3 regions of the Metabacillus sp. cB07 genome follow, and region 3 is predicted to be linked to each of the others. Evidence: a T-box and tRNA genes for the amino acid it is inferred to sense, from the RefSeq annotation. Region 3 holds a T-box; the other regions hold tRNA genes.

The links. The T-box of region 3 lies ahead of metG (methionine--tRNA ligase). A T-box ahead of a tRNA ligase gene usually reads a tRNA of that ligase, here a tRNA-Met.
Region 1: it encodes a tRNA-Met, which carries the amino acid that the T-box ahead of metG (methionine--tRNA ligase) is inferred to sense. The anticodon was not compared.
Region 2: it encodes a tRNA-Met, which carries the amino acid that the T-box ahead of metG (methionine--tRNA ligase) is inferred to sense. The anticodon was not compared.

Annotation. Positions count from the first base shown of each region.
Region 1 is NZ_CP069296.1:74,308-83,867, forward strand. Features, by position in the region: gene yabN (bifunctional methyltransferase/pyrophosphohydrolase YabN) at 1-1,356, shown strand, start outside; gene JOJ89_RS00380 (RNA-binding S4 domain-containing protein) at 1,375-1,638, shown strand; gene yabP (sporulation protein YabP) at 1,721-2,026, shown strand; gene yabQ (spore cortex biosynthesis protein YabQ) at 2,023-2,652, shown strand; gene JOJ89_RS00395 (septum formation initiator family protein) at 2,665-3,045, shown strand; gene JOJ89_RS00400 (S1 domain-containing RNA-binding protein) at 3,127-3,579, shown strand; tRNA gene JOJ89_RS00405 (tRNA-Met) at 3,750-3,826, shown strand; tRNA gene JOJ89_RS00410 (tRNA-Glu) at 3,836-3,907, shown strand; gene spoIIE (stage II sporulation protein E) at 4,174-6,654, shown strand; gene JOJ89_RS00420 (VWA domain-containing protein) at 6,758-7,495, shown strand; gene JOJ89_RS00425 (protein kinase domain-containing protein) at 7,461-8,543, shown strand; gene tilS (tRNA lysidine(34) synthetase TilS) at 8,652-9,560, shown strand, end outside.
Region 2 is NZ_CP069296.1:234,350-243,909, reverse strand. Features, by position in the region: gene JOJ89_RS01455 (ABC-F family ATP-binding cassette domain-containing protein) at 1-342, shown strand, start outside; gene tsaD (tRNA (adenosine(37)-N6)-threonylcarbamoyltransferase complex transferase subunit TsaD) at 571-1,590, opposite strand; gene rimI (ribosomal protein S18-alanine N-acetyltransferase) at 1,587-2,042, opposite strand; gene tsaB (tRNA (adenosine(37)-N6)-threonylcarbamoyltransferase complex dimerization subunit type 1 TsaB) at 2,056-2,745, opposite strand; gene tsaE (tRNA (adenosine(37)-N6)-threonylcarbamoyltransferase complex ATPase subunit type 1 TsaE) at 2,742-3,203, opposite strand; gene thiL (thiamine-phosphate kinase) at 3,213-4,193, opposite strand; tRNA gene JOJ89_RS01425 (tRNA-Asp) at 4,378-4,453, opposite strand; tRNA gene JOJ89_RS01420 (tRNA-Met) at 4,458-4,534, opposite strand; rRNA gene rrf (5S ribosomal RNA) at 4,574-4,689, opposite strand; rRNA gene JOJ89_RS01410 (23S ribosomal RNA) at 4,780-7,710, opposite strand; rRNA gene JOJ89_RS01405 (16S ribosomal RNA) at 7,914-9,451, opposite strand; tRNA gene JOJ89_RS01400 (tRNA-Gly) at 9,547-9,560, opposite strand, start outside.
Region 3 is NZ_CP069296.1:3,578,852-3,588,411, reverse strand. Features, by position in the region: gene hutU (urocanate hydratase) at 1-1,489, shown strand, start outside; gene hutI (imidazolonepropionase) at 1,501-2,784, shown strand; gene hutG (formimidoylglutamase) at 2,756-3,700, shown strand; gene JOJ89_RS18375 (nitrite reductase) at 3,761-4,390, shown strand; gene metG (methionine--tRNA ligase) at 4,687-6,303, opposite strand; T-box leader at 6,355-6,612, opposite strand; gene JOJ89_RS18365 (hypothetical protein) at 6,762-7,208, opposite strand; gene JOJ89_RS18360 (CPBP family intramembrane glutamic endopeptidase) at 7,262-8,806, opposite strand; gene JOJ89_RS18355 (hypothetical protein) at 8,819-9,244, opposite strand; gene JOJ89_RS18350 (helix-turn-helix transcriptional regulator) at 9,247-9,450, opposite strand.

The DNA of each region.
Region 1 (9,560 bases), 640 kb from region 3:
AAGGAGCATCCTGTTGTTGCAGAGCTTGGGGCAGAGCTACCAGGCTTTGTGTCCTTTGATTCTGTCTATGAAGAAAACAGCCAGTTCGGTGATGTATATAAAATAATTGAAGAAGAGCTATATAAAGAAGCGAATGACAGGGACATTGTTTATGCTGTTCCCGGACATCCCCTTGTTGCAGAGCAAACCGTTCAATATCTTCTGCAAAACGGAAGAAAAAGAGGGTATGAGGTTGAGATTGCAGGAGGACAAAGCTTCCTGGATCCTACATTTACAGCACTTGGAATCGATCCGATTGACGGCTTTCAGATGGTGGACGGCCTCTCGATGAAAAGAGAGCAGCTGAACTACAGGCAGCACCTGATTATCTGCCAGGTCTATGATCAGATGGTTGCTTCTGAAGTAAAGCTGACGCTGATGGAAGATCTGCCTGATGAGTATGAAGTGATGATCGTCACGGCAGCCGGAGGACGGGACGAAAAGATTGTTAAAGTCCCTTTGTATGAACTGGACAGAGCCGCGGCAGTGGATAATTTAACAAGTGTCTATGTTCCTCCGATAAAAGAAGAAGAGCAGCTGAATCATCAATTTCAGACTTTGCGTTCAGTCATTGCCGAGCTTCGGGGGCCAAACGGCTGTCCATGGGACAAAAAGCAGACACACAGCTCTCTTAAGCGGTACTTAATTGAAGAATGCTATGAGCTGATCGAAGCGATTGACGAAGAGGACGACGACCACATGGTTGAAGAGCTCGGGGATGTCCTGCTGCAGGTTATGCTGCATGCCCAAATCGGATCTGATGAAGGCATGTTTTCCATAGATGATGTGATTCGGACGCTGACGGATAAAATGATCCGGAGACACCCTCACGTCTTTGGGACGGCAGAGGCCCGTGATGAAGGAGAAGTCCTTGCTAACTGGCAGGAGATTAAGCGCGCCGAAAAAGGCTCACAGCAGAAGGAGCCGTTCCTAAAATCTGTAGCAGCTTCACTGCCTGCCCTGTCAAAGGCATTTCATCTTCAGAAAAAAGCGGCCAAGGCAGGTTTTGACTGGGATGATGTGAACCCTGCATGGGACAAGGTGCAGGAGGAAATACAGGAATTCAAACACGAGGCAAAAGGAGCGGATTCCAAAAAAGTGCTTGAAGAATTCGGGGACATCCTTTTTGCACTCGTGAATATCGGCAGATTTTATGACGTAGAGCCAGAAACAGCGCTGACGTCTACTAACCATAAATTCACAAGACGATTCGAATATATTGAAAAGCGGGCTGAAGAGCTGAACAAACCGCTTGAGGACATGTCTTTAGAAGAAATGGACTCTTACTGGAATGAAGCGAAACAAAAGGGCCTGTAAAAGGGGAGTGCTTAAATCATGAGACTGGATAAATTTTTAAAAGTATCAAGATTAATTAAACGCCGGACGCTTGCAAAGGAAGTATCCGACCAGGGCAGGATTACTGTGAACGGAACGGTTGCAAAAGCCAGTTCAACTGTTAAAGAAGGGGACGAACTTGCAATCCGCTTCGGACAAAAACGCATTACGGCCAAGGTCGAAAAACTCCAGGATTCTTCTAAGAAAGAAGATGCAGCCGGCATGTTCACAATCATAAAGGAAGAAAAGCTAAGCGAAGAATAGTCAGCAGGGGCTTGTTCTATTTTGCCTCCCTTTCTCATAGAAATAGATAAGAATATTTCTAAGAAGAATGCGGGGGCTGGCTATGAATCAATATTATGACAATGGATCACAGTCTAAAGGAACCATCCAGGAGCATGACGTGATTATGAGAGGCCGCAAGCTGCTGGACATCACAGGCGTAACCCATGTAGAAAGTTTTGACAACGAAGAGTTTCTTCTTGAGACGGTCATGGGCGCACTTGCCATTCGCGGGGAAAATCTGCAAATGAAAAACCTGGATGTCGACAAAGGCATTGTCTCCATCAAAGGGAGAGTTTTTGACCTTGTCTACCTTGATGACCAACAGACGGAGAAAGCTAAAGGGCTCTTTAGCAAGTTGTTTAAATGACGCTGTCCGTTCAATTCCTTACCATGCTCAGCATGGTCGGATCCGGCTGTTTTATCGGAGTTTCCCTTGATACATACAGCCGTTTCCTCATGCGGTCAAAAAGAGCAAAATGGATTGTGTTTATAAATGACGTCTTTTTCTGGCTGTTTCAGGGCCTTCTTTTATTTTACGTTCTTCTCCAGGTTAATGAAGGCGAGTTCAGGGTATACATTCTCCTTGCGCTGCTGTGCGGATATGCTGCCTACCAGAGTCTTTTGAAAAAAATGTACCTGGCTGTTTTGGAATGGATGATAAGGTTTGCTGTCGGTCTGTACAGAACAGCTTTAAGAATCGGGGATTTCATGTTGGTCAAGCCTGTCACAGGGCTGACAAAATTGCTCATTGCCATTGTCACCGGACTTGTCATCTTTTTGTGGAAGTTGGTAAAATGGCTTTGCAGGCTGATATTCGGAACGCTTAAAGTGCTGATGGCTCCTGTCATTTGGATACTGAAAGGATTGCTTAAACTTGTTCCTGTTCGCATACGGAAATTCTTTCACAATTATTTCAAAAAAGCGGCAGGATTTTGTTTGAAAATCTTGAATATGTGTGGTAACTTATGGATTTTACGGAAAAAGAAGAAGTAAGGAGGCTAATGGATGAGTCTCGCTAAAGAACGGAAAATTACCCAGCTTCAGTCACAGTACGTGCAGCAGCAGGAGCGAAAAGACCAGATCATGAAACGGCGGAAACGCGGCCTTATCAGACGGCTGACGTTATTTGGATTAATTGCAGCTGTAACTTCTGTTATTGTGCTTTCGACCCTGATTTCCCAATCAAGCGCCATTGAAGAAAAGGCAGAAGAAAAGAAAAAGCTTGAGAGTCAGCTTGCTGAACTTGAGAAAGAAGAAAAGGTGCTCGAAGAAGAAATTGTGAAGCTGAACGACGATGATTATATTGCAAAAATCGCCCGCCGCGACTATTTTTTATCGGATGAGAACGAAATTATCTTCTCTTTGCCAAAAAAAGGTAAAGAGTAGTGTTGTTGACACTTGATTTTTACATTATGTATAATTAACTATAATGAGTTTTTATGTTTATTAAGGAGGAGCATTTTTTTTATGTCGATAGAAGTTGGCAGCAAGCTGCAAGGTAAGGTAACGGGCATTACAAATTTCGGAGCGTTCGTAGAGCTTTCTGGCGGCACTACAGGACTAGTCCATATCAGTGAAGTCGCTGATAATTACGTGAAGGATATTAACGATCACTTAAAAGTAGGTGACGAAGTTACTGTAAAAGTCATCAACGTAGAGAAAGACGGAAAAATCGGTTTATCCATCAAGAAAGCTATTGATCGTCCTGAGCGCCCAGAACGTCCAGACCGCCCGAACCGCTCAGACCGTCCAAACCGCCCAGATCGTCCAAGAGGAAGATCAAATACAAATGAGTTCCGTCCTAAAGAGAATTTCGAGCAAAAAATGAGCAGATTCCTTAAAGACAGCGAGGATCGCTTATCATCTCTAAAACGCAACACGGAATCAAAACGCGGCGGTCGCGGAGCAAGAAGAGGTTAACTTGCTGCTATCTGATATAAATGCTTAATCGTCAGGAGAGCACATGAGCGTGTGCTTTCTTTTTTTATGGAAAAAAGGGCTCCTGAAAACTTTTTTAAACTTTTTGTTGACGAAAGGGACAATCCTTTGTATTATATATCTTGTGCCTAACACAAATGGCTTATAAAAATGGCGGTGTAGCTCAGCTGGCTAGAGCGTACGGTTCATACCCGTGAGGTCGTGGGTTCGACTCCCTCCGCCGCTACCATTTTTAACTGGCCCGTTGGTCAAGCGGTTAAGACACCGCCCTTTCACGGCGGTAACACGGGTTCGAATCCCGTACGGGTCATCTTGTAAACCCCGGTTCTCATATCGAGAGCCGGGGTTTTTTATATGGATTTTTCCTTTCAGTTTCCTGCCATTTCCCCCGGTTGCGACTCATTTCTCAGACTGCTTACCCCCTTTTCCTGTAAAATGACCCTGTTTTTCGTGCATTTTGTCGCTATTCAAAAAAACAGTCGAACGTTTCTTGGTATACCGGCCCCTCGTTTGACAAATTCTTTTTTGAGCCTTTTATATAATAGCCGTAATATCAAAAAACGGGGGAATGAAAATATGGAAAAGGTAGAAAGAAGGGTAATCGAGCCGATGACCGAAGTCAGCCTTGAAAGAACGCATCAGTGGTTCAATCGTTCTTTGAACCGTTTTGGGACAAGAATGCAGCTTCTTTTTTTACATAGAGGCCTGCTGTTTGTGCTGATTGGCTTTCTTCTTGGACGGGCTTTAATTCTGACAGAGGTGCTTCCGTTTGCATTGCCGTTTTTCGGAGCCGTTCTGCTGATGAAAAAAGATAAAGCACTTTTTGCTTCGCTTGCTCTGATCGGAGGAGCAGCCACCATCTCCTGGCAAACCTCTCTCTTTGTCACCGCCTCAATCTTCGTCTTCCTGGTGATGAAAAAGCTGACATCTATTCTTTACAAAGACAAGATGAAGGCACTGCCATTTGTTGTCTTTGCTTCTATGATGCTTACACGGATCGGGTACTTTTATCTTCAGGGCCCGCTTACTCTTTACGATTATATGATGGCAGGAGTCGAGTCCGGTCTTGCCTTTATTCTGTCGCTCATCTTCCTTCAGAGTCTGCCTCTTCTTACTGCAAAGAAGCACAAGCAGTCACTTAAAATAGAAGAAATTATCTGCATCATGATTCTTCTGGCTTCTGTCCTGACAGGGTTTGTCGGCGTCACTTATCAGGAGCTTCAGGCTGAGCACATCTTTTCTCGCTATATCGTCCTGCTGTTTGCCTTTATCGGGGGCTCAAGCATCGGCTGTACGGTCGGTGTAGTAACGGGATTGATTTTGAGCCTGGCAAACGTAGGGAATTTATATCAGATGAGCCTCCTTGCTTTTTCGGGGCTTCTTGGAGGCCTGCTGAAAGAAGGGCAGAAGTTTGGGGCGGCGATCGGCCTCCTGATTGGATCGCTGCTTATCACCCTTTACGGAGAGGGTTCAACAGATCTGATGAAAAACCTGACAGAGTCCGTTATTGCCATCGGCCTGTTTTTGCTGACCCCGAAGGCGATCACCAATAAGCTTGCCAAGCACATTCCGGGTACGAACGAACACACCCAGGAGCAGCAGCAGTATGTGCGGAAAATCAGGGACGTGACCGCGCACAGAGTCGATCAGTTCTCCCAGGTTTTTTATGCTCTTTCTGAAAGCTTTGCCACCTTCTATGAAAAAAGCGAAGAATCAGAAGACCAGCGGGGAACAGATTTGTTCTTGAGCACGATTACCGAAAAAACGTGCCAGACCTGCTTTAAAAAAGAAAGGTGCTGGGTACAGAATTTCGATACAACCTATGAGTTTATGAAGGCCATTATGGATGAAAGCAAAGAAAATACGTATCACAGCAACCGCAAGCTGAAAAAAGAGTTTGAAAAGTACTGCTCAAAACCGAAAAAGGTGGAAGAGGCTATTGAGCAGGAAATCAACTATTATGATGCAAACGAAAAACTGAAGCAGCAAGTGCAGGAAAGCAGGCGGCTTGTAGCTGAACAGCTGCTTGGGGTGTCTCAGGTCATGGAGGATTTTTCAAAAGAAATCAAGCGTGAGCGGGAGAATCATTTTGTGCAGGAGGAGCAGATTCTTGAAGCGCTTCAGAGCTTTGGCATCGAAATAGGGCACGTTGATATATACAGTCTCGAACAGGGAAATGTCGATATTGAAATGAGCATCCCGTTTTGCAACGGCCACGGGGAGTGCGAAAAAATCATAGCTCCGATGCTTTCTGATATTCTGGAGGAATCCGTCATTGTGAAACATGAGGAATGCTCAAGCTATCCGAATGGCTACTGTCATGTATCGTTCGGGTCTTCGAGAACGTATCGGGTTGATTCGGGTGTCGCCCATGCGGCAAAAGGGGGAGGGCTTGTTTCGGGAGACAGCTACTCAACTATTGAGCTTGGTTTCGGCAAATATGCGATTGCCATCAGCGACGGTATGGGAAACGGAGTAAGAGCCCATTTTGAGAGCAATGAAACCATCAAGCTGCTTCAGAAAATCCTTCAGTCCGGGATTGAAGAAAAGGTAGCGATTAAAACGATCAATTCCATCCTGTCCCTGAGAACGACAGATGAAATCTTTTCCACGCTTGACCTTGCGATTGTCGATTTGCAGGATGCTACGTGCAAGTTTCTGAAAATCGGTTCTACGCCAAGCTTTATTAAACGCGGAGACCAGATCATGAAGATACAGGCAAGCAATCTTCCGATGGGCATCATTGATGAGTTTGATGTGGAAGTTGTGGGAGAACAGCTGAAAGCGGGAGATTTGCTGATTATGATGAGCGACGGCATCTTTGAGGGGCCGAAGCATGTAGAGAATCACGATCTTTGGATGAAACGGAAGATCAAAGAGCTTGAGACAATGGATCCTCAGGAGGTCGCAGATTTAATTATGGAGGAGGTTATCCGGACACGGGGCGGGAAAATCGAGGACGATATGACCGTTGTCGTTGCCAAAGTCGACCATAATACACCGAAATGGGCATCCATTCCGACTGCAAAACATATTAAAAAGCAAGGGGCGGTTTAACGCTTTAAAGCCTTCTTTCAGAGTATAAAACTCTTTATTACTGGCGAGGATGATACTACATTATTTCCTTGGTGATAAGAGGATACCTGGAGGGGCTGAACCAATGAATAAAGGGAAACTGAAACAAATACTGCTGATAACAGACGGGTGTTCCAATCATGGCGAAGATCCGGTCGCGATGGCTGCTCTTGCAAAAGAACAGGGGATTACCGTTAATGTCATTGGAATACTGGAAGAAAACATTGTTGACCAGGATGCGATAAATGAAATCGAAGGAATTGCAATGTCCGGGGGCGGAGTGAGCCAGGTGGTGTATGCTGAACAGCTGTCACAGACGGTTCAAATGGTCACCAGACAGGCGATGACTCAAACTCTGCAGGGTGTTGTGAACTCTGAACTGCAGCAGATTCTGGGCAAAAAAGTGACAATGGAGGAGCTCTCCCCCGAAAAACGGGGCGAGGTCATGGAAGTAGTCGATTTGCTTGGAGAAACAATCGGCATGGAGATCCTGATTCTTGTTGATACAAGCGGAAGCATGAAACCCAAGCTTCCGACCGTTAAAGAGTCGCTGCTTGATTTATCAATCAGCCTGAATTCGAGAATAGGAGAAAATCAATTTTCCGTGTCTGTATTTCCTGGGAAAAAGGAAGAAGTCGAAACGGTCCTTGAGTGGACGCCGAAACTTGAATCTCTCTCTTCTATTTTCCCGAAGCTGACAACAGGAGGCATTACGCCTACGGGACCCGCCATTCGCGATGGCATCCATTCGTTTAAGAAAAAGCGTTCGTTAAGGAGCCTGCTTTCAGATGATGAACAATACTTCAATGAATCAAACATGTAATCTTCTGCCCGGCACTGTCGTTGAAGGAAAGTGGCATCATAACAAGTACCGCATTGTAAAGCCGCTTGGACAGGGTGCTACAGGGATCGTTTACTTGGCAGAAGGGAAAAGTGGACTTGCCGCTTTGAAGGTAAGCGGGAACAGCATGTCCATTACGTCTGAAGTGAATGTTCTTAAGCACTTTTCAAAGGTCCAGGGGAGTTCCCTTGGGCCTGCTTTAGTTGATGTAGATGACTGGATCCATCCAAGAACGGGGGAGCGGGTTCCGTTCTATGTGATGGAATATATAAGCGGAAAGCAGTATCTGGATTTCATCAGCAATCAGGGAATGGAATGGATAGGAGTCCTGACGGTTCAGCTGCTGTCGAATTTAGAGGAGCTGCACAGGGCCGGATGGGTATTCGGCGACTTGAAGCCTGAAAATCTGATGGTGGCAGAACGGCCGGTAAAGCTGCGGTTTATTGACGTCGGGGGCACAACTCTGAATGGAAGGTCGATCAAGGAGTTTACCGACTTTTTTGACAGAGGGTACTGGGGTCTCGGCACCCGCAGGGCTGAGCCGTCCTACGATTTGTTTGCGGCTGCCATGATCGTTATTAACTCTGTCCATCCCAAACGGTTTAAAAAGCAGGATGAGGGCGGCAGACAGCTCCTGGAAGTCATTCAGGACCACCCCTATTTAAGAAAGCATTCAGCTGTTTTGAAAAAAGCGTTATTGGGAAAATACCAATATGCCGCTGATATGAAAAAAGACTTTCTGACGTCGCTCTATGAGCAGGGTTCAGCAGTGCAAAAACAGCAGAAGAGCCGCGTGCAGACAGGACAGGCTCAAGCGGCAAAACCGTCTCAGGTGCATGGACGGCAAAGCAGAACGTCCAAACAGGCGAAAGCGGGGAGGCCCGGGCCGTCAGGCAATGCCGCAAGTCAGGGGCCGGTCCGTGTAAAAGCAAAAAAGAGAAGCAGGGCAGGAGGATGGGTAGAAACCATCATGATCCTTGCCGCACTGTGCATTATCTACTCGTTTTACGTCTATCACTATCTGATGTAGCGTGAATTTATGGTAAATATGTGAACGGGGGACTTCTTTTTTGCAGGGCTGAAAGCTGTCATGATAGTATGAAGGTACGCAAAGACTATGCTATAAAAGAGGAATGCCATGCTAGAACGTTTCAGACGTTTTCTTACACACTATGGAGTGAAAGACACAGCAGTCGTGATAGGTGTATCAGGAGGTCCTGATTCACTCGCCCTGCTTCATTTATTTATCCGGCTTAGGTCCGAATTCGGCCTGAGTCTTGCTGTCGCTCATGTTGATCACATGTTCCGGGGAGCTGAATCCGCTCTTGAAATGGGATTTGTAAAGGACTTTTGCAGGAACCATGATGTTCTGTGCGAAGCTGTGCAGATCGATGTACCGAAGTATGCGGAGGAAAACCCTGAAATGAGCCTTCAGAGCGCGGCAAGAGAATGCCGCTATTCCTTCTTCGAAAGTGTCATGAAGAAGCATCATGCCCCGTTCATAGCTTTAGGCCATCATGGCGATGATCAGATTGAGACGATTCTGATGAGAATGACAAGGGGCAGCGCGGGAACAGCGCTTGCCGGGATACCGGAACAAAGGGAGTTTGCAGGTGGAAGCATTATCCGGCCCCTGCTTTCAGCTGATAAAAGGGAAATCCTCGAATACTGCAGCCTGAACCATCTGGCTCCAAGGTTTGACCCAAGCAACGAAAAGCTTGATTACACCCGAAACCGCTTCCGTAAACAGGTTCTTCCATTCCTGAAGGAAGAGAACCCGAAAGTGCACGGGAGATTTCAGTATTTCAGCAGGACTTTCAAAGAAGATGAAGAGTTCTTACAGGAATTATCGAAAGAAAAGTTGAATACAGTATTGAAAAGGAAAGAAAAGCACGAAGCCGAACTCGATATCGATTTGTTCAACACCCTGCCTATGCCTTTACAAAGAAGATGTATTCAACTAATATTAAACTATCTTTATGAAGACCAACCATCTTCCCTTTCTTCTATACATATTGAGAGTCTACAATCCTTACTCTCGCATACA
Region 2 (9,560 bases), 800 kb from region 3:
GGAGATTACGATTACTATCAACATAAAAAAGCAGAGCAGCTCGAGCTTGCTGCCTTGGATGCTGCCCCTGAAGTGAAAGAGAAAGAAAACGGAAATAAGCTTTCCTATGAACAGGAAAAAGAACTGAAAAAACAAGCGCGGCAAAAGCAGCGCAAGCTTCAGGAAGTGGAAGAGCGCATTTCAGCTATTGAGGAAAAGGTAGAAGAAAATGAACAGCTCCTCTGCGATCCTGAGATCTATCAAGACCACACAAGGGTTCAGGAGATTAATCAGGAAAACGAAGTCCTGCAGGAAGAGCTTGAACAGCTGATGAATGACTGGGAGCAGCTGCAGGAAGATTAAAAAAATTGTGGATAAAAAAACTCAGCGCCATAACCGGTGCTGAGTTTTTTGTTATCCACAATCTAATGTTCAAGTTTTACAAGGTTTCATGTGAATTATACACATTATCCACATTTTAAACGTTTTTTATCCACATTACCCACAGGTTATCCCCGGCCATATTCCGCAAGCTTTCATAAATTCTTGCATGAGTTATTGGACGGAGTGTGAATAACTTGTTGATAACCGTTAATTCGGAAGCTCAAGTCCTGGATTTGCGTTCATTCTCATCGATCCTCTATGTCCTTTTTCATAAAAGACGCTTCCTGCTGCTGCGATCATTGCTGCGTTGTCTGTGCAGAGAGACAGCGGCGGGATAATAAGCTCAACATCCTGAAGCCCACTGAACGTTTCCGTAAGGGCTGCACGCAATCCTCTGTTTGCAGCAACACCGCCGGCAAGGAGAACTTGATTCACTCCATATTTTTCGGCAGCCGCAGCGGTCTTTGTCACAAGGACATCAATGACGCTTGCCTGGAAGCTTGCGGCAAGGTCTTTGGGCTCAATCACTTCTCCGCGCTGTTCAGCATTGTGGAGAGTGTTAATAACCGCTGATTTCAGGCCGCTGAAGCTGAAGTTAAAGGAATCCGGCTCAAGCCATGCCCGCGGCAGATCAATGGATGGCGTTCCTTCTGCAGCCAAACGGTCGATGTGAGGGCCACCGGGATATGGAAGCTTTAACGTTCTTGCCACTTTGTCATATGCTTCTCCGGCAGCATCATCCAGCGTCTCTCCAATGACCTCAAAAGATGCGTGTTCCTTCATATAGACAAGTTCCGTATGTCCGCCTGAAACGACAAGCGACAGCAGCGGAAATTTCAGCTCAGAAATAAGCTGGTTGGCATATATATGCCCCGCAATATGGTGAACGCCAACAAGCGGCAGCCCATGGGCAAATGCAAGAGCCTTTGCCGCATTGACACCAATCAAAAGGGCTCCGACCAGTCCCGGCCCCTCTGTTACAGCAATCGCATCGAGATCTTTAAAGCCCATGTCCGCCTGCTTCAGCGCTTCTTCCAGAACAATCGTCAGCTGCTCCACATGATGCCTTGAAGCTATTTCGGGAACAACTCCGCCGAAACGTTTATGGCTTTCAATTTGAGAAGCCACTACATTTGAGATGATTTCCCGTCCATTTTTTACGATTGATACAGCTGTCTCATCACAGCTTGTCTCAATACCAAGTACGTACAGATCTTTTTTCGTCATTTTAAACCCACCCACATTACTAAAGCATCTTCTCCGTTATCGGTATAATACCGCTTTCTGATTCCGCCCGGCTGAAACCCGAGTTTTTTGTACAGGGACTGTGCCACATGGTTTGACACCCTTACCTCAAGCGAGATTTTTCCGGCCCCATACTCCTTTGCAACGCCAATCGCCTGACGAAGCAGTGTTTCGCCGATTTTATTGCCCCGAAAAGCAGGAAGAACGGCAATATTCGTTACCTGCGCCTCATCCATAATAATCCAAAGTCCGCAATAGCCGATAATCTGCCGGTCAAATTCCACAACCAAGTATTTAGCAAAATGGTTCTGCGTCAGTTCATTATGAAAAGACTCCTTCAGCCATGGAGTGGCAAAGGACTGTGTTTCAATTTCATAGACAGCATCTATATCCGTTACATTCATTGGCCGGATGACCATTGTATCCTGCTTCATCTCTTTCACCTGCTTATTTCTGTTGTTCCAGCCACTTGACTTCTGCTTCAGCCATGCGAATGTAGTTCGGGACAAATGAATGGAGATCAACAGGGTCTTTTTTAAGCCCGATTTTCCCTAGCATGGATGGTCTGGGATTGTTCTCTGTCATTTCTGCAAACATGGCCTGTTCGCCAAGAATCTGTGTGATAAGTTCCCTGTGAAGACTGACGTCATTGCCAATAAACAAAATCTGCTTATCTTCTGTCTTCAGCTCTTCAAGCCAGTCTGCAAGAAGAAGATTGCAATCTTTTCTTCTATTTAAAAGTACGCCGTCTTCATATTCATAAAGTCCTGTATACACTTGTCCCCTGCGGGCATCAAACAGCGGGCAGATCATTCCGTCAAAGTAAGTGCCTCCTGCTGCAAGCACTTCAAGACTTGAAACACTGACAAGCGGAATGTTCAGGGTCCACGCAAGTGTCTTTGCGATGCTGACGCCGATTCTAAGCCCGGTGTAGGAACCCGGGCCCTCTGCTACGATTACACGGTCAAGCTCGGCAGGCTTCACGCCGCACTCCTGCAGCACCCACTCGACAGCAGGCATCGCACGTACCGAATGATTCTGTTTGACGTGCGAGACATACTCACCCATCACCGTTTCTTCCCCCACAAGGGCCACTCCAAGTGTCAGGTTTGATGTATCAATTGCTAATGCTTTCATCCGGTTACAAGCTCCTCACATAAACCAATATAGTCCTCACCGAGAGGGATGAGAATGATTTCACGCTCATCGTCTCCTGAGCGGTGAATTCTGATGTCCAGCCGCTCCTTTGGAAGCTGTTCTTCGATCATGCTTGCCCACTCAACGACGGTCACGCCATCTCCTTCAAAATATTCATCAAATCCGAGATCCTCTCCGCTGTCTTCCATGCGGTACACATCCATATGATACAAAGGAATCCGGCCATCCCGGTATTCTTTCATAATCGTAAACGTAGGACTGTTGACATTTTTGCGAATGCCAAGACCTTTTGCCAGTCCCTTAGTAAACGTCGTCTTTCCGGCCCCAAGATCACCTTCAAGTGTAATGACAGCCCCCGGCTTCAAAAGCTCTCCGAGTCTTATGGCAAGACGCGTCGTTTCGTCTGTATGAGTTGATTTTACTACATGCTTTATCATAACTTCACCTTACTTAAAATGATTATATCCGGACTTCTCAAGCTTCGTCTGCTTTCCGTCCTCAGTAAAAAATACACCTGCCGGCCCTTCTTCAACACGTCCAATTTCCGTAAGAAGGATTCCTTCTGCCAGGCATCTCTTTTGCAGATCAGTGAATACAGCCCGTGAAGCAGTACCTGTTAATTCAAAGTCTTCTCCACCAAACAGCATCCATTTTTCTGCATCCTCGTGGTTCAGTGACTTCATTGAGTCACTCATTGGAAGTCTTGTTTTATCTATCACTATTTTAACACAGCTGGACTCGCTTATTTCATTTAGTTCACTCGCCAGTCCGTCACTGATGTCATTCAGCGATACGCGGTCGGCAGAGCTCATAATCTGCCCTGCTTTCACCTGAGGGACAGGGCGCTTATGCCTGTTGATTAGAAAAGACGCTGCATCCCGGTCTGGGTGAAGATTTCCAAGCAAAGCTTGTAGCCCTGCAGCCGAATCGCCGATTGTACCTGTTACAAATACAGCATCTCCCGGACGTGCATCCTTCCGCAGCCTTTGCTTGCCCTTTTTCACCTCACCAACCACCGTCACGGTAAGAACGAGCTTATCCGAGGTCGAGACCGTGTCTCCCCCAATCAAATCGATGCGGAGCGGTTCAGCCAGCTCGTCCATTCCTGCATATAATTCGGCAAGCTCCTGTTCTGACCATGTTTTGGGTACCGCAATGGCCACAAGATAATACTTTGGCACGCCGCCCATAGCAGCCACATCGCTCACATTTACGGCAAGCCCCTTATAGCCTATTTCCTTCGGAGAAGATAATTCTTTTAAAAAATGAACCCCTTCAACCATCGTATCCGTACAGACAACTTCAAGGTAATCTGATTTCGTTCCATACAGGGCAGCATCATCGCCAATCCCTTCGACTAAACCGGACTGGCGGACCTCATCTTGACGGATCCGGCTGATAAACTGAAATTCGTCCTTTATCGTCATGGCAAAGACCAGCCTCTCATCTTCAATCTATTCTAAAAAACCTTAGAACTCAGCAGTTCTAAGGAAAGTTCCCTGATATTCAGTGTATCTTATCTATCTAGTTTGTCCAAGTTTCACCAAGTGTCTACCTCAAAAAAAGCATAAAAAAAACGAAACCTAATCGTTTCGTTGTTGTTTACATAAATGGCGGTCCCGACCGGGATCGAACCGGCGATCTCCTGCGTGACAGGCAGGCATGTTAACCGCTACACCACGGGACCATTTTGGTTGCGGGGACAGGATTTGAACCTGCGACCTTCGGGTTATGAGCCCGACGAGCTACCAGACTGCTCCACCCCGCGACAATAATAAGTAATGCATTCAATATGTATAATTGCATTGCCTGGCAACGTCCTACTCTCACAGGGGGAAACCCCCAACTACCATCGGCGCTAAAGAGCTTAACTTCCGTGTTCGGCATGGGAACGGGTGTGACCTCTTTGCCATCATCACCAGACAATATGCAATTGGTTGAAAGAAGTTATTCTTTCAAAACTGAGTAACGTTTGATAACAAGATTCACGTGCAATTTACGCTTAGTTAGACTGTGGTTAAGTCCTCGAACGATTAGTATCTGTCAGCTCCACACGTCACCGCGCTTCCACCTCAGACCTATCAACCTGATCATCTTTCAGGGTTCTTACTCACAAATGTGATGGGAAATCTCATCTTGAGGGGGGCTTCATGCTTAGATGCTTTCAGCACTTATCCCTTCCGCACATAGCTACCCAGCGATGCCTTTGGCAAGACAACTGGTACACCAGCGGTGCGTCCATCCCGGTCCTCTCGTACTAAGGACAGCTCCTCTCAAATTTCCTGCGCCCACGACGGATAGGGACCGAACTGTCTCACGACGTTCTGAACCCAGCTCGCGTACCGCTTTAATGGGCGAACAGCCCAACCCTTGGGACCGACTACAGCCCCAGGATGCGATGAGCCGACATCGAGGTGCCAAACCTCCCCGTCGATGTGGACTCTTGGGGGAGATAAGCCTGTTATCCCCGGGGTAGCTTTTATCCGTTGAGCGATGGCCCTTCCATGCGGAACCACCGGATCACTAAGCCCGACTTTCGTCCCTGCTCGACTTGTAGGTCTCGCAGTCAAGCTCCCTTGTGCCTTTACACTCTGCGAATGATTTCCAACCATTCTGAGGGAACCTTTGGGCGCCTCCGTTACATTTTAGGAGGCGACCGCCCCAGTCAAACTGCCCGCCTGACACTGTCTCCCAGCCCGGTAAGGGCTGCGGGTTAGAATTTCAATACAGCAAGGGTAGTATCCCACCAATGCCTCCACCGAAGCTTGCGCTCCGGCTTCCAAGGCTCCTACCTATCCTGTACAAGCTGTACCAAAATTCAATATCAGGCTGCAGTAAAGCTCCACGGGGTCTTTCCGTCCTGTCGCGGGTAACCTGCATCTTCACAGGTACTATAATTTCACCGAGTCTCTCGTTGAGACAGTGCCCAGATCGTTACGCCTTTCGTGCGGGTCGGAACTTACCCGACAAGGAATTTCGCTACCTTAGGACCGTTATAGTTACGGCCGCCGTTTACTGGGGCTTCGGTTCAAAGCTTCGCTTGCGCTAACCTCTCCCCTTAACCTTCCAGCACCGGGCAGGCGTCAGCCCCTATACTTCGCCTTGCGGCTTCGCAGAGACCTGTGTTTTTGCTAAACAGTCGCCTGGGCCTATTCACTGCGGCTTTTCAGGGCTATTCACCCTAAAAAGCACCCCTTCTCCCGAAGTTACGGGGTCATTTTGCCGAGTTCCTTAACGAGAGTTCTCTCGCTCACCTTAGGATTCTCTCCTCGCCTACCTGTGTCGGTTTGCGGTACGGGCACCTCTCACCTCGCTAGAGGCTTTTCTTGGCAGTGTGGAATCAGGAACTTCGGTACTAAATTTCCCTCGCCATCACAGCTCAGCCTTGTATGGGAAGCGGATTTGCCTACTTCCCGGCCTAACTGCTTGGACGCGCATATCCAACAGCGCGCTTGCCCTATCCTCCTGCGTCCCCCCATTGCTCAAATGGTGAGGAGGTGGTACAGGAATATCAACCTGTTGTCCATCGCCTACGCCTTTCGGCCTCGGCTTAGGTCCCGACTAACCCTGAGCGGACGAGCCTTCCTCAGGAAACCTTAGGCATTCGGTGGAGGGGATTCTCACCCCTCTTTCGCTACTCATACCGGCATTCTCACTTCTAAGCGCTCCACCAGTCCTTCCGGTCTGGCTTCGACGCCCTTAGAACGCTCTCCTACCACTGTTCGTAAGAACAGTCCGCAGCTTCGGTGATACGTTTAGCCCCGGTACATTTTCGGCGCAGAGTCACTCGACCAGTGAGCTATTACGCACTCTTTAAATGGTGGCTGCTTCTAAGCCAACATCCTGGTTGTCTAAGCAACTCCACATCCTTTTCCACTTAACGTATACTTTGGGACCTTAGCTGGCGGTCTGGGCTGTTTCCCTCTTGACTACGGATCTTATCACTCGCAGTCTGACTCCCGAGGAGCAAGTCTTTGGCATTCGGAGTTTGACTGAATTCGGTAACCCGATGAGGGCCCCTAGTCCAATCAGTGCTCTACCTCCAAGACTCTCATACTCGAGGCTAGCCCTAAAGCTATTTCGGAGAGAACCAGCTATCTCCAAGTTCGATTGGAATTTCTCCGCTACCCACACCTCATCCCCGCACTTTTCAACGTGCGTGGGTTCGGGCCTCCATTCAGTGTTACCTGAACTTCACCCTGGACATGGGTAGATCACCTGGTTTCGGGTCTACGACCACGTACTAATTCGCCCTATTCAGACTCGCTTTCGCTGCGGCTCCGTCTCATCAACTTAACCTTGCACGGGATCGTAACTCGCCGGTTCATTCTACAAAAGGCACGCCATCACCCGTTAACGGGCTCTGACTACTTGTAAGCACACGGTTTCAGGATCTTTTCACTCCCCTTCCGGGGTGCTTTTCACCTTTCCCTCACGGTACTGGTTCACTATCGGTCACTAGGTAGTATTTAGCCTTGGGAGATGGTCCTCCCGGATTCCGACGGGATTTCACGTGTCCCGCCGTACTCAGGATCCACTCTGGAGGGAACGAAGTTTCGACTACAGGGTTTTTACCTTCTATGACAGGCCTTTCCAGGCCGCTTCATCTACCCCGTTCCTTTGTAACTCCGTATAGAGTGTCCTACAACCCCAAGAGGCAAGCCTCTTGGTTTGGGCTGATTCCGTTTCGCTCGCCGCTACTTGGGAAATCGCATTTGCTTTCTCTTCCTCCGGGTACTTAGATGTTTCAGTTCCCCGGGTCTGCCTTCAGTACCCTATGTATTCAGGTAAAGATACTGTTCCATTACGAACAGTGGGTTTCCCCATTCGGAAATCTCTGGATCAAAGCTTACTTACAGCTCCCCAAAGCATATCGGTGTTAGTCCCGTCCTTCATCGGCTCCTAGTGCCAAGGCATCCACCGTGCGCCCTTCATAACTTAACCAAAATTGGTCAATCGTTTGTTTAGACTGTAAAGTCTAAGAAAATCACTATGGTAAGCGTAAATCTCAGTGAATTACTTGTTATCAATTACGTTATCCAGTTTTCAAAGAACAACCGGCAGATCAGAAATGATCGCCTTCTTTCATATAGAGAGAATGATCTCTCAAAACTAAACAAAAACCAAAAGCGACCTTATATCCTTAGAAAGGAGGTGATCCAGCCGCACCTTCCGATACGGCTACCTTGTTACGACTTCACCCCAATCATCTACCCCACCTTAGGCGGCTGGCTCCTTGCGGTTACCCCACCGACTTCGGGTGTTGCAAACTCTCGTGGTGTGACGGGCGGTGTGTACAAGGCCCGGGAACGTATTCACCGCGGCATGCTGATCCGCGATTACTAGCGATTCCAGCTTCATGCAGGCGAGTTGCAGCCTGCAATCCGAACTGAGAATGGTTTTATGGGATTGGCTAAACCTCGCGGTCTCGCAGCCCTTTGTACCATCCATTGTAGCACGTGTGTAGCCCAGGTCATAAGGGGCATGATGATTTGACGTCATCCCCACCTTCCTCCGGTTTGTCACCGGCAGTCACCTTAGAGTGCCCAACTGAATGCTGGCAACTAAGATCAAGGGTTGCGCTCGTTGCGGGACTTAACCCAACATCTCACGACACGAGCTGACGACAACCATGCACCACCTGTCACTTTGTCCCCCGAAGGGGAACCTTCTATCTCTAGAAGTGGCAAAGGATGTCAAGACCTGGTAAGGTTCTTCGCGTTGCTTCGAATTAAACCACATGCTCCACCGCTTGTGCGGGCCCCCGTCAATTCCTTTGAGTTTCAGTCTTGCGACCGTACTCCCCAGGCGGAGTGCTTAATGCGTTAGCTGCAGCACTAAAGGGCGGAAACCCTCTAACACTTAGCACTCATCGTTTACGGCGTGGACTACCAGGGTATCTAATCCTGTTCGCTCCCCACGCTTTCGCGCCTCAGCGTCAGTTACAGACCAGAGAGTCGCCTTCGCCACTGGTGTTCCTCCACATCTCTACGCATTTCACCGCTACACGTGGAATTCCACTCTCCTCTTCTGCACTCAAGTTTCCCAGTTTCCAATGACCCTCCCCGGTTGAGCCGGGGGCTTTCACATCAGACTTAAGAAACCGCCTGCGCGCGCTTTACGCCCAATAATTCCGGACAACGCTTGCCACCTACGTATTACCGCGGCTGCTGGCACGTAGTTAGCCGTGGCTTTCTGGTCAGGTACCGTCAAGGTGCCGGCAGTTACTCCGGCACTTGTTCTTCCCTGACAACAGAGTTTTACGATCCGAAAACCTTCATCACTCACGCGGCGTTGCTCCGTCAGACTTTCGTCCATTGCGGAAGATTCCCTACTGCTGCCTCCCGTAGGAGTCTGGGCCGTGTCTCAGTCCCAGTGTGGCCGATCACCCTCTCAGGTCGGCTACGCATCGTCGCCTTGGTGAGCCATTACCTCACCAACTAGCTAATGCGCCGCGGGCCCATCTGTAAGTGACAGCCGAAACCGTCTTTGAATGTCAAACCATGCGGTTTGACATAGTATCCGGTATTAGCTCCGGTTTCCCGGAGTTATCCCAGTCTTACAGGCAGGTTGCCCACGTGTTACTCACCCGTCCGCCGCTGACCTCCGAAGAGGTCCGCTCGACTTGCATGTATTAGGCACGCCGCCAGCGTTCGTCCTGAGCCAGGATCAAACTCTCCGAAGAAAATTTGTGACTCATAAATGTTGCTGACTTAAAAATTTAAAACGTTTGGTACGCTTTTGGTTTTGTTTAGTTTTCAAAGATCATTTTTTAAAGATTGGAGCGGGTGATG
Region 3 (9,560 bases):
CAAGGAGGCGCTTGACGGCATTATCCGCTCGCTGAAATCACTCGAAGGGGATGAGACACTGCTTATTCAGTCAGGAAAGCCTGTCGGGATTTTTAAAACACATGATCATGCTCCGCGCGTTCTGCTTTCAAACTCCGTTCTTGTCCCGAAATGGGCAGACTGGGAGAACTTCCATGAGCTTGATCAAAAAGGGCTGACGATGTACGGGCAGATGACCGCGGGCAGCTGGATTTATATCGGCACGCAGGGCATCCTCCAGGGAACATATGAGACCTTCTCGGCTGTAGCCAACGAGCATTTCGGGGGAAGCCTGAAGGGGACGATCACGCTGACGGCTGGACTTGGGGGCATGGGAGGAGCGCAGCCGCTCGCTGTGACAATGAACGGCGGCGTAGTCATTGCGGCAGATTCAGATCAAAGCAGAATTGAAAAAAGACTTGAAACCAAGTACTGCGACAGGCTCACGCACTCATTTGATGAAGCGGTGCAGTGGGCGGAGGAAGCGAAGGCAGAAGGCCGCGCGCTTTCAATCGGCCTTGTGGCAAATGCTGTGGATGTGCTACAGGAAGTGCTCGCAAGAAAGATCAACATTGACGTTCTGACCGACCAGACCTCTGCCCATGATCCGCTGAACGGCTATTTCCCGCATGGAATGACGGTAGATGAGGCGCTGCAGCTGAAGCAGGACCATCCAAACCTTTATGTTCAAAAATCAAAAGCATCGATGGCGGAGCATGTCCGCTGCATGATTGAACTGCAAAAGCGGGGAACGATCGTTTTCGACTACGGCAACAACATCCGCCAAGTGGCGAAAGATGAGGGAGTGGAAGATGCTTTTGCCTTCCCGGGATTTGTTCCTGCCTATATCCGGCCGCTTTTCTGCGAGGGGAAGGGTCCGTTCAGATGGGCGGCTCTATCAGGAGATCCGGCTGACATCCACCGCACGGATGAGCTCATTAAAGAGCTGTTCCCGGAAAACGAAGCCCTGCTTCGCTGGATTGACATGGCTCATGAACACGTTGCTTTTCAGGGGCTGCCTGCCCGGATTTGCTGGCTTGGCTACGGAGAGCGTGTGAAGATGGGCCTCGCCATCAACGAACTGGTCCGAACAGGAGAGCTGAAGGCTCCGGTTGTCATCGGCCGTGATCACCTTGACTGCGGCTCTGTCGCCTCGCCGAACCGGGAGACAGAAGCGATGAAGGACGGCAGCGACGCCATCGGAGACTGGGCCGTATTGAACGCGCTCGTAAACACATCTGCAGGGGCGAGCTGGGTTTCCTTCCATCACGGCGGAGGAGTCGGCATGGGATATTCCCTCCACTCAGGCATGGTCGTGGTGGCGGACGGGACGGAAACTGCAAAGAAAAAGCTTGAACGCGTGCTCGTTTCAGATCCGGGCATGGGCATCATCCGCCATGCAGATGCCGGCTACGCGGAAGCCCAGGATTTTGCAAAAGAACACAATGTCCGCATCCCGATGCAGGAATAGGAGGAGGTATTATGCAATACGACTTAATACTTGAGAATATTGGCCAGCTCCTGACGATGGATTATGGAAAAGAAGGACCGCTCTGCGGAAAAGAAATGGATCAGCTCATTGTTCTTGAAAACATGTCCATAGCCATAAAGGACGGCAAGGTTGCAGAGATTGCAGCAACATCCTCGGCTGCGGACTGGGAGGCGGACAAACAGATTGACTGCGGCGGCCGCCTTGTCACTCCCGGTCTCATCGACCCGCATACCCATCTTGTCTTTGCGGGATCAAGGGAACATGAGATGGGCCTCAAGCAGCAGGGGGTGCCATACCTTGAAATCCTGAAGCGGGGCGGGGGGATTCTTTCGACCGTGGAAAAAACAAGAGCCGCAACCGAAGCGGATCTCTATAAAAAAGCAGCCGGGCACCTGAATGAAATGCTGTCATACGGAACGACAACGGTTGAAGCAAAAAGCGGGTACGGACTTGAAACCGATGCTGAGCTTAAACAGCTGAGAACGGCCAAAAAATTAAACGCGGAACATCCTGTCGACGTCGTTTCCACCTTTCTCGGCGCCCATGCCATTCCTGCAGAGCTCAAGGGTCAGCCCGAAGTGTTCTTAGACGAAATGCTTCAGCTGCTTGATGTCATTGAAAAAGAAGAACTGGCCCGGTTTGTTGATATTTTTTGCGAAACAGGCGTGTTCACAATCGAACAGTCGCGTGCCTTTTTGACAAAAGCTAAACAGAGGGGATTTGGGCTTAAGATTCATGCTGATGAGATTGACCCGCTGGGCGGGGCAGAACTCGCCGCAGAGCTCGGCGCTGTCAGTGCAGAGCATCTGGTAGGCGCATCAGAAGCAGGCATTAAGCGTCTTGCAGAGACCGGCGTCATCGCCTGTCTTCTTCCGGGAACCTCTTTTTACCTGAACAAACCGGATCATGCCAAGGCAAGGAAGATGCTTGATGAGGGCGTCGCTGTGACCCTTGCAACGGACTTTAATCCCGGCAGCTGTCCGACTGAAAACCTGCAGCTGATCATGTCATTTGCTGCCGTTATGTACAAAATGACAGTGAAGGAGATCTGGAATGCGGTCACGGTAAATGCCGCCCATGCCATTGGTCTCGGCGGACAGAGAGGCGTGATTGCCCCGATGCAGCAGGCGGACCTTGTCATCTGGAACGCAGACAACTATGAATACATTCCGTACCATTTTGGTGTGAACCATGTTGGGACCGTTATTAAAAAAGGCGCTGTCGTGTATGAAAAGGGGGACTGTCATGAGCGGGCTTCCCTATCTTTCACATGAGGCTGGTTTTACAGACAGAGGCATAACAAAGGCCGGAAAGCTGCTTGGAAATTGGAAAGAGGGAGACGCTTCAGGCATCGGCCTGATCGGAGTCCCCCTGTCAAAACCGTCAATCAGCCACTCCGGGGCATCTTTTGCCCCGCAGACAATCCGAAAAATGATGAACGCATTTACCACATATTCAGTCCAGGATGACATGGATATAAAGCCTATCACAGATTTTGGGGATATCACCATGCATGTGACCGACCTGTCAGATTCAATCAGACGAATTGAAGAAACAGCAGCAGGCATCCTGAACAGACACTCTGACATTCTTCCAATCTTCCTTGGCGGCGATCATTCTGTCACCGCCCCACTTTTTAAAAGCTTTAAAGAGGCCAGGGGAAAAGCGGGGATCATCCAGTTTGACGCCCACCACGATCTCCGGAACCTTGAAGATGGAGGACCGTCAAACGGAACGCCCTTCAGGCAGCTGATTGAAAAGGACGTCCTTGAAGGTCGTCATCTTCATCAGATTGGTATCCGTAATTTTTCCAATGGAAAAGTCTACACGGATTACGGAAAACAGCACGGCGTCCGCATCTATACGATGCAGGATGTCTATGGAAAAGGTATTCTGCCAATCTTGGAAACAGCCGTTCACGAGCTGCTCAAAGAAACAGACCAAATTTACGTTTCTCTAGATATGGATATCATGGATCAGGCGTTTGCCCCCGGGTGTCCGGCTATTGGCCCCGGAGGAATGGATGCGCGGATGCTGATTGAAGCCATGCGTTTTCTTGGAGAAACGCCGCAGGTTAAAGCCCTTGATATCGTAGAGATTGATCCGGCCGTAGACTTCAGGGATATGACGAGCAGACTTGCTGCCCATGCCATCTTAACGTTTCTGTCAGGGTATCAAAACCGGAAATAGCTGTTCACACTTTTCTGACAGATTGGTATACTTAAAAGAAAAACGGGGAGTGTGCACCTGTTGATCACAGAAGAAAAAACCGTTAAATTGGCGGTGAATGCAGGAATCGGATTCGGTGCCAAGTTGACCGCCAGGCAGCTTTTGACGCTTGCCGCCTACATGGAAGAGGACCAGGAACTTGAGCTCACAACCTTTCAGCAGCTCTATCTCGACATTCCTGAAAGCAAGCTGGAAGAAGCCAAAACAGCCTTTCAGCTCTGCGGCCTGCAGTGGTATCCCGTCGGAAGCTTTGTCAAAAGCCTGCGCACCTGCAACTTCTGCAAAGGCGCTGAAGAAGAAGGGATGCCCACCGCAATCGAACTGAACGAAAGAATACAGGGAAAACCGGTTCCGTTTCCGCTCAAAGCAGCCTACACCGGATGCCCAAATGCCTGCGGTGAGCCTCTCGTCAACGACATCGGTGTGATAAAAATGAAAGATTCCTATGACCTGTACATCGGCGGCAGGGCTAAAGGCATGAATGCCCAGACCGGAACGCTGCTGTTTGAAGGACTCACACCCGCGCAGCTTTATCATGCTGTTGAGAGAGTCATTAATATTTACGCGGCGAACGGGAAGAAAAGGGAGTACTTTGCAAAGTTTTTAAAACGGTACGGGGTTGAGAAGCTAAGAGGGGAAGTTTCTGTCTAGACTCTCTCAATTTCTTCACCCCGATTAATAACAAATTTAGCAGCAGTAACTAACAGACAAAACCAATCCATGAGGGTTGGTTTTTTTTGTGCAGGAAGAATCAGAAGAAGTAATCAAAAGACGCAGAATGACGCCATTTTCCGGGTGAAGGCTCCTTCGTTTATGGCGTCATTCCCCGTAGTGGTGCCACTTTTCATGGGGTAACGTCCATATTAGTGGCGCCACTCCAGCGCCGCAAATTTTCAAAGGATAGCGTACACGATAGTGGCGCCATTCTCTTTATGCTGCGGAGAATGTTACTTTTTAAGCTTTTTCGTTTCCTCTTCAATTCTCTCCGGATCAATCCGTTCAAACAGGGGCTTTACATCCTGAACGGTAAATGACTGCTGCTCTAAAAATGTCCATGCTTCCGCTGACAGGTTCAATGTCTCCTGTAATTTGAGGCAGGAAAAAGGCAGAAAAGGCTGCAGGATAACCGACAAGTTGGCAATGGCCAGTGTACAGGTGTAAAGTACTTGTTGGCAGTCTTCTTTATCTTGTTTGACCGAGATCCATGGTTTCCTTTCGTCAAAGTATTTATTAAGATGCCGGATGAAAGCAAAAATGGTTTCAAGTGCGGCTTTAAACTGACCGCTTTCAATCAGTGCTCCAGCCTGATCGAAGAGAGCCTTGATCTCGTCATCAATCAAAGAATCACTGCAGCCTGCAATAGTTCCATCAAATGACTTTTCAATAAACTTTAACGTTCGGTTTACCAGATTTCCAAAAGCTCCAAGCAGCTCTCCGTTATGAGAATGGATAAATTCTCTCCACGAAAAATCGGTGTCTCTTTTTTCCGGGCCGTTAATCGTCAGGAAATAGCGGATGGAATCAGGATGATAGTGTTCAAGAAGATCAGGTGCCCAGACAGCCCAGTTCTGGCTGGTTGACAGCTTTCTTTTTTCAAGGGTTACATATTCACTGGAGATGATATGCTCCGGCCGTTTCAGTCCGCCAAGGGCTGTAAGGATACCAGGCCAGATGATGGTGTGAAACGGAATATTGTCCTTGCCGTGAACGTAGTAGGAGGTAGTATCATCCGTCCAGAATTCTTCCCAGTCCTGCCCGGTTTCTTCCGCCCAGAGCCTGCTTGCAGATAGATAGCCTGATACCGCCTCGATCCAGACATAGATTTTTTTCTTTTCATAGCCTTTGACCGGAACTGGTACGCCTATCGGCAGATCACGCGTGGCACACCTGTCCTGAAGGCCTTCTGCCAGGTATCGTTTTGTGAGGTTCACGGCATTTTCCCGCCAGTTTGAGCCATTATCGAGAGCATACTCTTCCAGCGCACTCTGGAGGGAAGAAAGACTGAAATAATAGTGTGCTGTCTCCCTTGCTTCAGGCTCATGCCCGCAAAGCTTGCATTCTTTGTCAATCAGATCAAGCGGATCGAGAATGGCAGAGCACACGTCACACTGATCTCCTCTTGCCCGGGATGAACAGGAGGGACAAACGCCTTCCACGTACCTGTCGGGCAGAAATTGTTCACAATGTCCGCAGTATACCTGCCAGGTTTCTTTTTCGTAAAGAGCCCCGTTCTCAAGCAGGGACAGGAAAATTTCCTGGACAGTCCTGTGGTGATGAAGCGAATCCGTTCGTGTATAACAGTCATACGTGAATCCAAGTTTTTTAAAACAATCCGAAAATTCCCGGTGGTAGCGGTCTGCAATCACAGCTGCGTCCACGTTCTCCTGCCTTGCTCTGATTGAAATAGGTGTTCCGTTGCAATCACTGCCTGAAACGTACAGCACCTTTTCTCCTTTAAGCCTGTAGTAGCGGGCCAAAAGATCTCCAGGCAAAAGACTGGCAATATGTCCGATATGCAGAGATCCATTTGCATACGGCCAAGCTCCTCCAATAAAAATACTCATTATTTTTCCTCCTTTTCCACGCAAAAAACCCCCGTCCATAGACTGAAACAGTCTAAGGACGAGGGTTGAAGTCGCGGTACCACCTTAGTTTACAGGTCAATTGACCTGCCTTTGTCCGTACGGGGCATGAAAGCCTGATACGTATGCTGTTGTAACGTCAGCAACCACGTCACAGTCTACTTGTGCATGTGCACGTTCGGTGTGAAGCTCAAAGGTCATTTTCCGTGCGGTCTGCCACGCTTCTTTTCAGCTGCCGAAGCTCTCTTTGGAGGTGTCCCTGCATGTACTTTTCCTTCTCATCGCTTTTCATTTGTTCTCATTTTATCCAAAAGAAGGAAGATTGTAAAGGGGAGGATTTTTTGGGTGAAATTTTGCATGAGTTGATACGTTCTTGTTTTAATAGCCGTTCAGAATTTATAAGTTTCTCTTTTTTGTTTTTTAATCTAAATCAGATAAGTCTATTTCTGGTGTACTTTCTTTTTCTTCATCATAGAAAAAATCTTCCGGGGACGTTTGAATTGTTTTTTTATAGCGTCTCTTACATGTTCAATATCCTTCAGCTTAACGTTATATTTCTTTAAAACCTCAAATGCTCCCAGGAAAAAGTAGTCAAGATAAGCTTCTATTACATCTGGTGCTTCCGTAATTCTGTAATAAGGCAAGTATAGAGCCCAAACTTTAATATCATCTTTTCTATAGTAATCTGGACCTCTCACTTCAAGCTCTGTAGTTGCTCTGTTAGTAGTGACCATTAAGTTAATTAACTGATCCTTATTTACTAAGTCCAATTTGTACGGACCTGTAATCTTTTCATTTATCTCATAAATAATTAAATTATCTACCTTATAAGAAATCGGGAAATAAGTTCCGACCTCGACATATAGATGTGAGACAGTAATATACATATTAACCCCCAAATAGATTTATACATAAGGTGCAGAGAGAACAGACACCAATATCAAAATACCTTTAATAATAATGGACCGATAACATGGAGTGTGATGTCAGCAGTGAAGTGGGCTATGATAGCAAATTCAAGACCAACATAAAGGAATAAAGCGCCAAACACGAGACCGCCTATTCCATTAATGACTAACATACTCACAAAAATCCCTATGGTCATTTCATAGTCAGATGGAAGCATACTATAATGCATGACCCCGAAAATAAGAGCAGAGCAGCTTATGGCAAGAAACGTATGCATCCGCGTTATTTTACCTTTTTTAATTTTCATAAATACCCATAGAATGAACGTTACAAGAAAAAGCCGAAAGATCGATTCTTCATTAACGGCTGCTCCAAATGATCCAATTACGCCAAGCCACCACGCAGGTTCCTTGATGGAAGAATTATCAACCCCCAATGGCCCAGAGACTATCAAACTGAAGACAATTATGACTATGCCCGTCATTACTCCATAAAGGGCCGACTGATATATTTTTCTACCAAGATCATTAATCACTCTTCCTTTGTTCAAAAGCGATTCAATAATCGGAATCTTTATGCCGACTTTTTTCCCGATCAAAAGGGTTATAAATAAAATTATTCCAGCTTCTATAAGAATCTGTGCTATATAAAGCATAGTAAATGCCCATTTCGTTAAACCCATTACATCATGCAGCTGTTCCCTGGCCATAGCATATGGAGATATCGCTATTGCTCCAAGGACATTCAAGAAAAGCAAGAAAAAGTAGGCTCTCCATTCAATTAAGGGTCCTTTTGTCTCTTTTTGATCACTTATAACCGGATCGGCTTCGGGTCCTTCTTGATATGTATAGTCTTCTATTTCATCTTCCAATGCCTTGATAAAGTTTTGAGGCTCATCCATGTAGATTAAAGCCTTATTGACTGCTTTTTTTTGACCAAAGTACCCTCTTGCCTGTATCGGTTCTTTAAATATTATTTCATATTTTAACTCATCACTGACACCAAAGATTCTGCTAAGTACTCTCGGGAGAGCCGTTACATGAAAGACATTCTTTTCATGAATCAACATGCCGTTTTTAGTGTGCTTGATTTTAGCTGGCTGCACAATCTTTATATCCTTAACATGAAATGTTAACGACCTTCTGGCACCAATTTTCATATGTACTTTTCTCTGAATAATCTTTATTGGAGAATTTCTCACCAAGTTATAATCACCGAGCATATAAAGAATACTGTAAATATGGAGTATAAGCAGAATATCAGCTCTCAAGGGATCTGTATCTTTCAGGTATATATGGAATACAATTGCTTCAATAACTTGCTCATGAAGAAGTGCTATCAATAACCAAAAATATAAAGACCCTTTATGATAATAAAAGAGTTTACCATGACTGTTTCCCGGTCTGCTTTTCCATCTGAAGAATGTATAAAAGAGGATCAGCCATTCTTTTTTAAAAAGCGCAGTAAATGGATTCTCATCTATTTTTCCCTGTTTATACTTTATAAAGAGTATTACTGCAAACACTTCTATCAGCGTAATCAAGATAATTATCGAAATGATAAATTGTGTATCCATATAACCACTCCTCTATTTGTATTTATTCATAGAAGTCCAATATATTATGTATTGCAAGGTACCCATAACAGCTAAAAGAATAATAGGGAAGTAGATGATATGATTTAAATAAGCCGTTAAAGCTATTCCTATTGGAATTGCAAAAGTATAAAAGATATAAACTTTACGTGTTGCTTTGAAGGTTATCCACTGCACACCCTCATCTTCTTCACGCAGCTCCATAGGGATAATGCTAGCTTTTACAGCGTCGTGAGGATATCTTTTATTATAGAATGGGATTATAGCTATAATGATAAGAATTGGGATACCCAATACCATAGGATCGATGATTATCCAGGATGGAACGTAATCAGAATAATGTTCTCCCATCATGATGAGACCAAAACATAATATAAGAAAAGAATTAAACAATGGTGACTGATACATCTTCTTTAACAAATCTATCTCTCTCCTTCTAAGCGAAATATTTCCTCTACTGGAACCCCGAATACTTTTGAAATTTTTAGTGTGAGTGTGATAGAAGGTGCATAATCCCCTTTTTCAATAAGGCCAATCGTTTGTCTAGTAACACCTACACGATCTGCCAATTCTTGCTGAGTGAGACGAAACCTTGCTCTTAACTCACGTACAGAATTAGACAACATTACCATTTATCTCCTTTCTTCTTATAGCATAAATGTAATGTATCCTTTGCATAATGTATATGATAATTTACTTTTGTCATAATCAATTAACTAATTTTTGTATTTTTTGT